Regions from separate parts of the Pantoea anthophila genome, predicted to be linked through region 1. Evidence: predicted binding sites of a transcription regulator. Region 1 holds the regulator's gene; each other region holds the start of a gene.
The links. Region 1 encodes CRP, which controls carbon source genes, mostly activating them, when cyclic AMP is high. Its sites were predicted from a motif close to ATGTGANNNNNNTCACAT; they were not measured.

Region 1 (4,427 bases):
CCCGACCGTGGATACTTCGAACCCGTTTGCCGCCCGCGCTATCCCGTCACTGGATGAGAGCTTTGTGGTAATCCACTTTCAGGGACTGGAGGATATCGACTTCCCCTATCTGCTGGCGATGCTGCAGGGGTCGTTTATCTCCCACATCAATACGCTGGTGGTGCCCGGCGGCAAAATGGGTCTGGCGATGGAGCTGATCATGGGCCCGCTGGTGAAGCGGCTGATGGAAGGTAAACGGATAGAGTAAGAGGTCAGCAAAAAACCCTCAGACAGCAGATGCCTTTTGCAAAAATGTAAAACCGGTTTTTCTGCGGATAAAGGCTTACTGCTGAGTAAGCTTCAGGGAGAATACGCCTTTCGTAAAGACGCAAAACCGCCATTCCTGGCCCGCTATGCTTTGCTACAGGCGTATGCTCCCTTCGCTTCATGTCCGGTAGCCGCATCCGGTTTCAGTAAGGCCGCTACAAACAAAACCTGCATACAAAGAATCTGACAGCAACACGAAAGCTCATCATGCAGGGAACCGGGTCAGAAGAGGAAAGCGTCCCGCCGCCCGGATAAAACGCCGGGAGCGTTTTTGAACAACGCAACGTGTTGGCCCGGCTACGGGCGCACCTCAGGGATGAGGTGCGTAATCGCGCGGGCCGAGCGGCCATGGATTGGCTCAAGCGACTTTCCGATCTGACCCGGTTTCCTGCGCAGGCACGGCCTGACAGCGAACCACCACAAATCGATCCGACCCGGTTTTCTGCGCAGGCACAGTCTCAAAGTGAATTCCCCCATCCAGGCACGGCCTCACACCGGACAGCCAGCAACTTTAAAAAAACCTGCGGCTATTACAGCTCAACCACCTCATAGCTGTGCGTCATCGTCACCCCTTTCCCCAGCATGATGACCACCGAACAATATTTTTCAGCAGAAAGATCCACCGCGCGTGAGACCGCTTTATCCTGGAGTGCTTTGCCACTCACGATAAAATGCAGGTTGATGTGCGTAAAGATTCGCGGCGCCTCTTCACGACGTTCTGAGGTCAGTTTTACTTCACAATCAGCCACATCGTTGCGGCCTTTTTGCAGAATTGATACCACGTCGATCGCGCTGCATCCGCCCGCCGCCATCAGCACCATCTCCATTGGGCTGGGCGCTTTATCCCCTGAATTGCCATCCATAAGGATCTGATGGCCGGAGGATGACTCACCAAGGAATGTCATCCCTTCTACCCATTTCACTCTTGCCTGCATGATTTTTGCTCCGGAATACGCTGTTTTGTCGCCAGAGTACGCTTTCGCCTGATAAACAGCAATCCAGAGAAATCCGCCCTTAGCTGAAGCGAGACAACAGAAGACAGTCGGCAAAAGCTGTGCTACAAACAGAGCTGAAAATATTTTTCGTCACCCGATGGCGAAGCCGGGAAGAATGATGCGCACTGCGCCTGATGCGGCCCGAATAATTTCCTGAAAAGGAAACGCTTGAAGCTTTCACCGCCTGACAGGGAAAACTGCCCCCTGTATTTTGGGCACGATTACAACAGAGGATAATAGCGAATGGTTCTCGGCAAACCGCAAACAGACCCTACACTCGAATGGTTCCTGTCCCATTGCCATATTCACAAGTATCCATCCAAAAGTACGCTGATTCACCAAGGTGAAAAAGCTGAAACGCTTTACTACATCGTGAAAGGTTCCGTCGCGGTTCTGATTAAAGATGAAGAAGGCAAAGAGATGATTCTTTCCTACCTCAATCAGGGGGATTTCATCGGCGAGCTTGGCCTGTTTGAAGAAGGTCAGGAGCGCAGCGCCTGGGTACGTGCAAAAAGCGCGTGCGAAGTGGCGGAGATCTCCTACAAGAAATTCCGCCAGCTGATTCAGGTGAACCCTGACATCCTGATGCGACTCTCGTCGCAGATGGCGCGTCGCCTGCAGGTGACGTCAGAAAAAGTGGGTAACCTCGCTTTCCTCGACGTGACCGGACGCATTGCACAGACGCTGCTTAACCTGGCGAAACAGCCAGATGCCATGACGCATCCCGACGGCATGCAAATTAAAATTACCCGTCAGGAAATTGGCCAGATTGTAGGTTGTTCACGCGAAACCGTGGGCCGTATTCTGAAGATGCTGGAAGATCAGAACCTGATCTCTGCACACGGCAAAACCATCGTCGTTTACGGCACCCGCTAATTCCTGTCATCCACGGCGTGATGTTCGCATCACGCCGTTATTGTTTGTGCTGAGCCGATGTGGCGTCGAATTATTTATCACCCTGAAGTGAACTATGCCCTGCGGCAAACGCTGGTGCTCTGCCTGCCGGTCGCGCTGGGCTGGCTGGCTGGCGACCTGCAAAAAGGTCTGCTGTTCTCGTTAGTCCCCGCCTGCTGCAACATTGCCGGTCTCGATACCCCGCATAAACGCTTCTTCAAACGTCTGATTGTGGGCGGCAGCCTGTTTGCGCTTGGCAGCTTCCTGATCCAGTGGCTTACCCTGCATGCGGTTCCGCTGCCGCTGATCCTGTTTGCGATGCCCCTGTTGCTGGGCGTCACCGGGGAGATCAGCCCGCTGCATGGCCGCCTGCTCTCCGGCACCCTCATCGCCGCTATTTTTACCCTGAGCCTGACGGGCCGCATGCCCATCTATGTGCCGCCGCTGCTCTATATCGGCGGCACCCTCTGGTATGGCGTGTTTAACTGGTTCTGGTTCTGGCTGTGGAAAGAGCAGCCGATGCGCGAAAGCCTGAGCCTGATCTACCGCGAGCTGGCGAACTACTGCGATGCCAAATATACCCTGCTGACGCAGCTGACCGATCCGGAGAAGGCCCTGCCGCCGCTGCTGGCTCGCCAGCAGAAAGTGGTCGATTTGATCAACACCTGTTATCAGCAGATGCATATGCTGTCGGCGAGCCGCGACAATAGCCATAAACGGCTGACGCGCGCCTTTCAGGTGGCGCTGGATCTGCAGGAGCACATCTCGGTCAGCCTGCACCGGCCGGAAGAGGTGCAGAAACTGGTTGAGCAGAGCCATGCTGAAGCGGTGATCCGCTGGAACGCCAAAACCATCTCAGCCCGGCTGCGGGTGCTGGCCGATACCATTCTCTACCACCAGTTAGCCGATCGTTTTGCGATGGATAAACAGCTTGGCGCGCTGGAGAAGATCGCCCGTCAGCATCCCGACAATCCGGTGGGCCACTTCTGCCTTTATCACTTCAACCGCATTGCGCGGGTGCTGCGCACCCAGAAGCCGCTTTACCAGCGCGATCTGATGGCTGACCGCCAGCGCCGTCTGCCGCTGCTCCCGGCACTGCGCAGCTACCTCTCATTTCGCTCCTCAGCGCTGCGCACTGCCGGTCGCTTTGCGGTCATGCTGATGCTGGGCAGCGCGCTGGCGCTCTTCTTCAACATCCCTAAGCCCTACTGGATTCTGATGACGATCATGTTCGTCAGCCAGAACGGCTACAGCGCCACCCGCGTCCGTATCCAGCACCGTGCGCTCGGCACCTTTGCCGGCCTGGTGGTCGCGGCGGCCACACTGCGTCTGGCGGTGCCGGAACCTGTCGTCCTGCTGGTGATGCTGGCGATTACCTTCATCAGCTATCGCTTTACCCGTCAGTTTTATGGCTGGTCGATGATTGGCTTTACGGTCACTGCGGTTTACTCGCTGCAGCTCCTCTCACTGAATGGCGCGCAGTTTCTGCTGCCGCGACTGATGGATACGCTGATGGGCTGCCTGATCGCCTTTGGCGGCATGATCTGGCTCTGGCCGCAGTGGCAGAGTGGCTTACTGCGGCAAAATGCCCATGACGCGCTGGAAACCTATCAGGATGCGCTGCGCCTCCTGCTGGGAGAGGAACAGGCACCCGGCAAGCTGGCTTATCAGCGCGTGCAGGTGAATCAGGCGCACAATGCGCTGTTTAACTCGCTGAATCAGGCGATGCAGGAGCCGGGTTTCAACGCCCAGTATCTGAAAGATATGCGGCTCTGGGTCACGCACAGCCAGTTTATCGTCGAGCACATCAATGCGATGACCATTCTGGCGCGTGAGCACACCATGCTGACCCCCTCGCTGGCGGAACGTTACCTGCAATCCTGTGAGATCGCGCTGCAACGCTGTCAGCAGCGGCTGGAATATGAGGGTGCCAGTTCGCAGGTTAATCTGCTGGATGAGCTAGGGAATATCAGTGAAGGACCGGTAACGGTGGTAGAGCAGCATGTGCGACGCATTCTCGATCATCTCAGCGTCATGCACACCATCTCCTCGCTGGCGTGGAGCCAGCGACCACAACATGGCCGCTGGCTGATCAGACACTTACGGAAAAAATCCGCTAGCCGTTGAGCACTTTGCCGACAGCCGTGGCAAAGCGGCTCATGCCCTCTTCGATGTCAGCAGGCTCGATGATCAGCGACGGGGCAAAACGCATCACGTCGGTGCCGGCGACCA
Region 2 (4,427 bases), 400 kb from region 1:
AGTTTGACGCCGCGCCAGGACAGGATAACGTTTCAGAATAAGGGAGAGATCAGATGGCAAAGATTGGCATTTTTGTGGGGACGGTCTATGGCAATGCGCTGCTGGTGGCGGAAGAGGCCGAGCCGGTTCTGCAGCAGCAGGGGCACAGCGTGACCCTGTTTGATGACCCGACGCTGGCGGACTGGCAGGCCTTTGCTGGTGATGTGGCGTTAATCATCACCTCAACCACCGGTCAGGGCGATTTTCCTGACACCATTTCCGGTCTGTTCCACGCGATAAAGGATCAGCTGGGGCACCAGCCCGCGCTGCGCTATGGCGTCATTGCGCTGGGCGACAGCAGTTACGACCACTTCTGTGGCGCGGGCAAAGCCTTTGATGCGCTGCTGCAGGAGCAGGGCGCACAGCGGGTCGGTGAGGTGCTGCTGGTGGATGCCACCGAAAATCCAGAACCGGAAGCGGTGACCTCGCCCTGGGTCGATGCCTGGGGTGCGCTGCTCTGATCGCCTCGCCCGGGCTCTCTCTGCCAGCTGACGGCAGGGAGACGCCGGGCACGGCTCACGTCACCGGTGCCGGATTAAAGACCGCCAGCTGATTACGGATGCCCCAGCGATCGGACCAGGTCTGCTTCCTGCCACTGGCGATATCAAGGATCAACGCAAACAGCCGCCAGCCGACCTGCTCAATACTCTCTTCTCCGGTGGCAATCGTGCCGGCATTGATATCCATCAGATCGTGCCAGCGTTCGGCCAGCGCATTACGGGTTGCCATCTTGATGACCGGAATGGCCGCCAGCCCGTACGGGGTGCCGCGACCGGTGGTGAAGACCTGCAGCGTAATGCCGGAGGCGAGCTGCTGGGTGCCGCAGACAAAATCGCTGGCGGGCGTTGCTGCATAGATCAGTCCGCGGCGGGTGGGGCGCTGACCGGGGGACAACACTTCCACAATGGCGCTGCGTCCCGATTTGGCGATGGAGCCGAGCGCTTTCTCCACCACGTTCGCCAGTCCCCCTTTTTTATTGCCCGGTGACGGATTGGCGCTGCGGTCGGTGTTGCCCTGGTTGAGGTAATTGTCATACCAGGCCATCTCTTCAAGTAAACGTCTTCCGACCTCCTCATTAATGACCCGCGGCGTCAGCAGATGAATGGCATCCCGCACCTCCGTGACCTCAGAAAACATCACGGTAGCCCCGCAGCGCACCAGCAGATCCGAGGCGAACCCCACCGCCGGATTCGCCGTCACGCCGGAAAACGCATCGCTGCCGCCGCACTGCATGCCGACAATCAGTTCCGAGGCGGGACAGGTTTCGCGCTGACGCTGATTCAGACGCTGAAGATGACGCTCTGCCACCTGCAGAATCGCCTTTACCATCGCACCAAACCCCACCAGCTTTTCATCCTGCAAACGCACGATGTCATCATCATCCAGCGAAATCGCCTGCACGTCGGGGGTGCCGGTCAGCAGACGCTCCGGCTGTAACTTTTCGCAGCCGAGGCTGATGACCATCACTTCACCGCCGAAATTCGCATTCAGCGCCAAATTGTGAATCGTGCGAATCGGCACCACCGCTGCAGGGGCGTTGATTGCCACGCCGCAGCCGTAGAGGTGATTCAGCGCGACCACGCCATCCACATTCGGATAGCGCGGCAGTAACTCCCGTTCGATGATCTGCACCACATGATCCACCACACCCGCCACACAGTGGACGCTGGTGGTGATGCCGAGCAGGTTACGGGTACCCACGCTGCCATCCGCATTGCGGTAGCCCTCAAAGGTGTAGCCCTCCAGCGGCGGCAGGTCGGGCGGGACCTGGGTGGCTAACGGCAGGCTCGCCAGCGGCGGCGCCTCCGGCAGCGCCACCAGTGACTCATCGATCCAGCTGCCGCAGGCTATATCCCGCACGGCATAACCGATCACTTCGCCATAACGCACGATCGCCCCTCCCTGGTGAATCGCCTGCAGCGCGACTTTATGCCCCTGCGGCACATGTTCCGTCAGCGTCAGGCCATCCGCAAACTGCGTGCCAGCGGGCAGACCCAGCGTGTTGACCACAATCGCCACGTTATCATGCTCATGGACTCTGATGCAGAGCGGCTGTTCATCTGTTGTGGGGTTCATCGCCTATCTCCTGTCGGGCGCACCGGCTTGTCCGGCTCGCATAATCTGATCTGTTACCTGCGGTGTATTAGCCAGCTTCAGTATAAAGAGGGGAAGCAGGCCACACATTGTGCAACTGACCACTATTACGCCGATCTGCCGCGCTGTTTTGGGTCGATTCTCCAGAAGCAAGTGAAACGCCTCACAAAGCGGAGGGGAAAGGGCGACCTGGCACCGTTTCGGCCGCGCTATTTGCCGCTTTCGTGAGCCATGCCGCAGGGTTTCGTGCATCCGCCAGACAATCACTTCATAACGGCCATTATTCCAGGGCGATACGCCAATGTGCTCGCCACAGGCTGTTTTTATACTGAGCGCCGTTAGCCAAAGTCAGGTTATCTGTCACGACGTATTAGCCCGTCCTGAACCAAAGAGATCGCCGTGTTTAACCCAACTTCTCTCTGATACCCAACGCGATGTGTATGCAGTCAGAGCGAATGTAGCTCACGCTATATTTCAGGAGTGCATCATGAATAGTTTCAGCCAGACTGCGGAAGCGGTGCAGAAGCGCACCAACGCCCGTTACTGGATTGTGGTGATGTTATTCATCGTCACCTCATTCAACTACGGCGACCGCGCCACCATTTCGATAGCCGGTTCGGCGATGTCGAAAGATATCGGCCTCGATTCGGTCGGACTGGGCTACATCTTCTCTGCTTTCTCATGGGCGTACGTGATTGGTCAGATCCCAGGCGGCTGGCTGCTCGATCGTTTTGGCTCAAAGCGCGTCTACTTCTGGAGTATTTTTACCTGGTCGCTGTTTACCCTGCTGCAGGGCTTTGTCGATATCTTCAGCGGCTTCGGCATCATCGTGTCACTCTTTCTGCTGCGCTTCCTGGTGGGGCTGGCTGAAGCCCCCTCTTTCCCTGGCAACAGCCGCATCGTGGCCGCCTGGTTTCCGGCGCAGGAGCGTGGCACCGCGGTGGCGATCTTCAATTCAGCGCAATATTTCGCCACGGTGATCTTTGCGCCCATCATGGGCTGGCTGGTGTCGGAAGTGGGCTGGGCACACGTCTTCTGGTTCATGGGCGGGCTGGGGATCATCCTGAGCTTCATCTGGCTGAAAGTGATCCACGATCCCACCGACCACCCCGGCGTAAACAAAGCCGAACTGGCCTATATGGAACAGGGCGGGGCGCTGATCAATATGGATGTCAAAAAGGAGAGCCGCAGGGTGAGCTGGAGCGAAAAGTGGTTCCAGATTAAACAGCTGCTGACCTCCCGCATGATGCTGGGCATCTACCTCGGCCAGTATTGTGTTAACGCCTTAACCTACTTTTTTATCACCTGGTTTCCGGTCTATCTGGTGCAGGCGCGCGGCATGTCGATTCTCAAAGCGGGCTTTATCGCTTCGGTGCCGGCGGTGTGTGGCTTCCTCGGCGGGGTGCTGGGTGGGGTGATCTCCGACTGGCTGATGCGCAAAACCGGCTCGCTGAATATTGCACGTAAAACGCCGATTGTGCTCGGCATGCTGCTCTCTATCTCAATGGTGATGTGTAACTACACCGAAACCGAGTGGCTGGTGGTCTTCTTCATGGCGCTGGCGTTCTTCGGTAAAGGGATCGGCGCGCTGGGATGGGCGGTGATGGCGGATACCGCCCCCAAAGAGATCAGTGGCCTGAGCGGCGGCCTGTTCAACATGTTCGGCAACTTCTCCGGCATCGTGACGCCCATCGCCATCGGCTACATCATCGCCACCAGCGGCTCCTTTGAGGGTGCGCTGATCTATGTCGGTATCCATGCCTTCGTCGCCGCCTTCAGCTTCCTGGTGATCGCCGGTGATATCAAACGTGTTGAACTGAAAACCCGGCCGGTTAAGGACGCCTCATGACGACGCAAAGTTCACCCGTGATTACGGCGATGCAGGTTATCCCGGTCGCCGGTTACGACAGTATGCTGCTCAACATTGGCGGCGCGCACAACGCCTGCTTTACCCGCAATATCGTGGTGCTCACCGACAGCGCCGGACACACCGGCGTGGGTGAAGCGCCCGGCGGCGACACCATCTATCAGACCCTGGTGGCGGCCATTCCGCAGGTCGAAGGCCAGCAGATTGCCCGCATGAATCGTCTGGTGCAGCAGGTGCACAAAGGGAATGCGTCGGCTGACTTCACCACCTTTGGCAACGGTGCCTGGACCTTTGAGCTGCGGGTCAACGCCGTGGCCGCGCTGGAAGCGGCGCTGCTCGACCTGCTGGGACAGTGTCTGGGCGTGCCGGTGGCGGAACTGCTGGGGCCGGGCAAACAGCGGGATGAAGTCACGGTGCTGGGCTATCT
Region 3 (4,427 bases), 1.2 Mb from region 1:
GAAAAAAATATGCAACAGTTACAGAGCGTTATCGAATCCGCCTTTGAACGTCGCGCGGACATTACTCCCGTCAGCGTTGACAGCGAAACCCGTGATGCCATCAACCAGGTGATCGCCCTGCTGGACAGCGGCGAACTGCGCGTTTCTGAAAAGATCGACGGCGAGTGGGTAACGCATCAGTGGCTGAAAAAAGCAGTGCTGCTCTCTTTCCGCATCAACGACAATCAGGTCATGGAAGGGGCAGAAACCCGTTTTTACGACAAAGTCCCGATGAAGTTTGCTGGCTGGGATGAGGCGCGTTTTAAAGCCGCCGGTTTCCGCGTGGTGCCGCCTGCGGCAGTGCGTCAGGGTGCGTTCATTGCCCGTAACACGGTGCTGATGCCCTCTTATGTCAATATCGGCGCTTTCGTGGATGAAGGCACCATGGTGGATACCTGGGCGACCGTCGGCTCCTGTGCGCAGATCGGCAAAAACGTTCACCTCTCAGGTGGCGTGGGAATCGGTGGCGTGCTGGAACCGCTGCAGGCAAACCCGACCATTATCGAAGACAACTGCTTCATTGGCGCACGCTCTGAAATCGTTGAAGGCGTGATTGTTGAAGAAGGCTCCGTGATCTCAATGGGCGTCTATATCGGTCAGAGCACCAAAATTTATGACCGCGAAACCGGCGAAGTGCATTACGGCCGCGTTCCTGCCGGTTCGGTCGTCGTTTCCGGTAACCTGCCGTCTAAAGATGGCAGCTACAGCCTCTACTGTGCGGTGATCGTGAAGAAAGTTGACGCGAAAACCCTGAGCAAAACCGGTATCAACGAACTGCTGCGCACCATCGACTGATGTCAGTGACGGGCTGGAAACCAGCCCGTCATCTTTTCTTTACAGCCATTCCAAATCAACCTGATTCGCGCCGCGAAGGAACGGGTGCGTTTAGATTTCATCCAGGTCATAATCCGCGCCAGTTAAATCCTGTCGCGCAATGTTCATCCCGCTGATTTATGTCTACAGTTGTCTGACGTCATGAACAAGACTGCGCGCTTCTCACTTTTGATGGAAAAAACGCCATGTATGACAATCTGAAAAGCTTAGGAATCAGTAATCCGGACGACATCGATCGCTACAGCCTGCGTCAGGAAGCGAATAACGACATTCTGAAAATCTACTTCCGCAAAGATAAAGGTGAATTTTTCGCGAAAAGCGTCAAATTCAAATATCCGCGTCAGCGCAAAACCGTCGTGGCCGATCACGCGACCCAGGGCTATAAAGAAGTTCAGGAGATCAGCCCGAATCTGCGTTATGTCATCGACGAACTGGACCAGATTTGCCAGCGTGACCAGGTTGAAGTGGATCTGAAACGCAAAATTCTGGATGACCTGCGTCATCTGGAAAGCGTGGTTTCTCACAAAATCAGTGAGATTGAATCGGACCTGGAAAAATTAACCCGTAACGGTCGTTAATTCCCTGCCCGATCGGAAAGGCCAGCACTGCTGGCCTTTTTTATGCCCGCTGTTTGCGTGTTATCCCTGCTCATCCAGCTGCAGCGCCACATAGAGCAGCAGCCTGTCATCAAACTGCCCCAGGTTAAGCCCGGTCAGTTCAGAAATCCGGTTCAGCCGGTACTCCAGCGTGTTGCGATGGATAAACAGCGCGCGCGCAGTGGCGCCCGGCTGCACGTTGTGGGTAAACCAGGCCATCAGCGTACGACGCAGCAGGCCGTTGTTATCCATGCTTTTAAGCTTTGCCAGTGGCCGCGCCAGCTCATTCGCCTGCCAGCCGCCTCGCAGGCTGTCGAGCAGCACCGGCAGCACCAGATCCTGATAGAAGTAGCTGCGTAATCCCGGCATCCGCTGCTTGCCGACCATCATGGTGGTGCGGGCAGTGCGATAGGAGCGCGCAATGCTGCCAGGCCCGGTAAAAACATTGCCGAGTGCAATACGCATCCGCAGATGCCCACGCTCTTTCATCCGCTGCAGCAACTGCTCGATGCGGCGGCGATGATCCTCCTGATCGTGGCGTCCATGCGCATTCAGGGCGGGTTTCAGCACCACCATTTCGGTCAGCGAAACAATGGCGATCAGATTATCGCGCTCCGGCGTGGTTAGCAGTGTCTGCAGCTGCTGCAACTCTGACATGGCGCTGTCCACGCCGAGCTGGCCGCTGTCCACCTCGATGACAGCGGCAACGCGAGGCTGATTGAGGTCGATGCCGAGCCGCTGCGCCCACTCGGTCAGCTGCGGCGACAGCGTGTCACTGCGGATCAGATTCAGCACCAGCTCTTCACGCAGACGGCTATCCTGGGCCAGCATGTGCAGCAGCCGCGCCTGCTCCAGCATCATCTCTGCCGCCATACAGACCAGCTCGCCATAATGACGCAGCGACAGCGGTTCGCCGGTCAGGCCAATTACACCCGCAATATCGCCATCCAGGCGCAGCGGCAGGTTGATGCCTGGCCGCACGCCGTGCAAATGTTTAGCCACGGCGTCATCAATGTCCACCACGCGTCCCTGAGAGAGCACCAGCAGTGCGCCTTCGTGCAACTCTCCAACGCGTTCAGGATCGCCGCTGCCAATGATGCGGCCCCGCGCGTCCATCACGTTGACATTGCTGTCGATAATTCTCATGGTGCGCGCCACGATATCCTGCGCCAGCCGGGCATCAAGGTGATAGGCAGCCATCCATTACTCCTGAAAAAATAGGGGAGCAACAGAATACGCAGGCGTCGCACGCGGAGCATTGTGCAATTGCACAGAGGCGGGCGCTGATTTCCCGGATTTGCGGTCACTATCACACTCTGCCACGGCGGAGAGCGGGCATAAAAAAGGCGGACCGCAGTCCGCCTGAGAGGTTATTACGCGTCGCTTACTGCATCAGCAGATAGAGCGTATTGTCGCCACGCTTCACGTTCAGCGCCAGAACCGATGGTTTGGTGTCGAGGACTTTACGCAGCTCGCCCAGGTTGGTCACCACCTGCTGGTTAACGCCCTGAATCACGTCGCCCTTCTTCAGGCCGATACGCGCCGCGGCACTGCCCGGTTTGACGTTATCCACCCGCACACCTTTGGCACCCGCTTCGATGTTGCTGAGATCGGCGCCTTCAATGCCGGTGTAGATGGTCGCAGACTGAACTTTCGCCTGGCTGCTCTGCTGCAGCTGGACAGAGACGTCGAGCGGCTTGCCGTCACGCAGCAGGCCCAGCTTCAGCGTAGTGCCCACCGGCAGTGAGCCCACTTCCGCACGTAACGAGGCAAAGCTGCTGAGCGGTTTGCCGTTCATGGAGACGATCACGTCACCGGCTTTGATCCCCGCTTTGGCGGCAGCTGAGTCCGGCAGCACCTGGCTGACAAAGGCACCGCGCTGCGCGTCCACCTTCATCGCTTTAGCCAGCTCGGAGTTCAGCTCTGTCCCCTGCACGCCCAGCTCACCCCGTTTCACCTGACCAAACTCCACCATCTGCGCCGTCAGGTTTTTCACCATGTTGCTGGGGATAGCAAAGCCGATACCAATGTTGCCGCCATCCGGTGCCAGAATCGCGGTGTTAATTCCGATCAGCTCACCGTTGAGGTTAACCAGCGCGCCGCCGGAGTTACCCCGGTTAATCGCCGCATCGGTCTGAATAAAGTTCTCATAATTTTCCACGTTCAGGCCGCTGCGTCCCAGCGCAGAGACGATACCTGACGTCACGGTTTCACCCAGTCCGTAAGGGTTACCGATGGCCACGGTGTAGTCACCCACACGCAGGCTGTCAGAGTCGGCGATTTTCACAGCGGTCAGGTTTTTGGCGTCCTGCAACTGCACCAGCGCAATATCGGAGCTCGGATCTTTGCCAATGACTTTGGCGTCATAGCGACGGCCATCGCTCAGCTGCACCTGAATTTTGGTGGCGTTGTTCACCACGTGGTTGTTGGTGACCACATAGCCTTTTTCGGCGTTAATGATGACGCCCGATCCCAGCGCGCGGAATTTCTCCTGCTGGGTATCCGGGCCTGGCGCTCCGCCGTTACCGCCTGCTCCACCGTCCTGGCACATTGGTGAGCCCTGGAACGGCGAGCCGTCCTGGCAGAAAGGCGAATTGTCGCCAAAGAATTGCTGAAACTGTTGTGGCATGCGGGGAGTTTTAACCGTGGTGGTGCCCTCGACGCTGATACTGACCACAGACGGCATGACCTTCTCCAGCATTGGAGCCAGACTTGGCAGTTGCTGGCTATCTGAAGAGGCCGTTTGCGCAGCAGAAACAGTAACAGGGGCGAGCGCCATGCTCAGGCTTAACGCCAGCGCACTTAATACTAAGGTCTTTTTTTTCATTTTTCATTTCTCTGTAAGATTACTGTTCAGACCATTGCTGTGGTCGAAAGGTGAGATAAATGTTTTAGCGCGAAGTTCCTTAAAAAGTTTCAGGCAAAAGTAAAAATTTATTCGCGCTCTTTACAATTGGC

Region 2: the regulator CRP is predicted to act here: its motif matches at 2,285-2,302, upstream of garD (galactarate dehydratase).
Region 3: the regulator CRP is predicted to act here: its motif matches at 2,767-2,784, upstream of OJ965_RS17355 (CdaR family transcriptional regulator).

The regions. Positions count from the first base shown of each region.
Region 1 is NZ_CP110473.1:425,266-429,692, reverse strand. Features, by position in the region: gene OJ965_RS04520 (phosphoribulokinase) at 1-247, shown strand, start outside; gene OJ965_RS04515 (OsmC family protein) at 837-1,241, opposite strand; gene crp (cAMP-activated global transcriptional regulator CRP) at 1,545-2,177, shown strand; gene OJ965_RS04505 (YccS/YhfK family putative transporter) at 2,235-4,322, shown strand; gene argD (bifunctional acetylornithine/succinyldiaminopimelate transaminase) at 4,312-4,427, opposite strand, start outside.
Region 2 is NZ_CP110473.1:829,015-833,441, forward strand. Features, by position in the region: gene truC (tRNA pseudouridine(65) synthase TruC) at 1-41, shown strand, start outside; gene OJ965_RS06500 (flavodoxin) at 54-500, shown strand; gene garD (galactarate dehydratase) at 556-2,115, opposite strand; gene OJ965_RS06510 (MFS transporter) at 2,621-3,982, shown strand; gene OJ965_RS06515 (glucarate dehydratase family protein) at 3,979-4,427, shown strand, end outside.
Region 3 is NZ_CP110473.1:3,155,318-3,159,744, forward strand. Features, by position in the region: gene dapD (2,3,4,5-tetrahydropyridine-2,6-dicarboxylate N-succinyltransferase) at 10-834, shown strand; gene OJ965_RS17350 (DUF3461 family protein) at 1,059-1,451, shown strand; gene OJ965_RS17355 (CdaR family transcriptional regulator) at 1,512-2,669, opposite strand; gene degP (serine endoprotease DegP) at 2,854-4,296, opposite strand.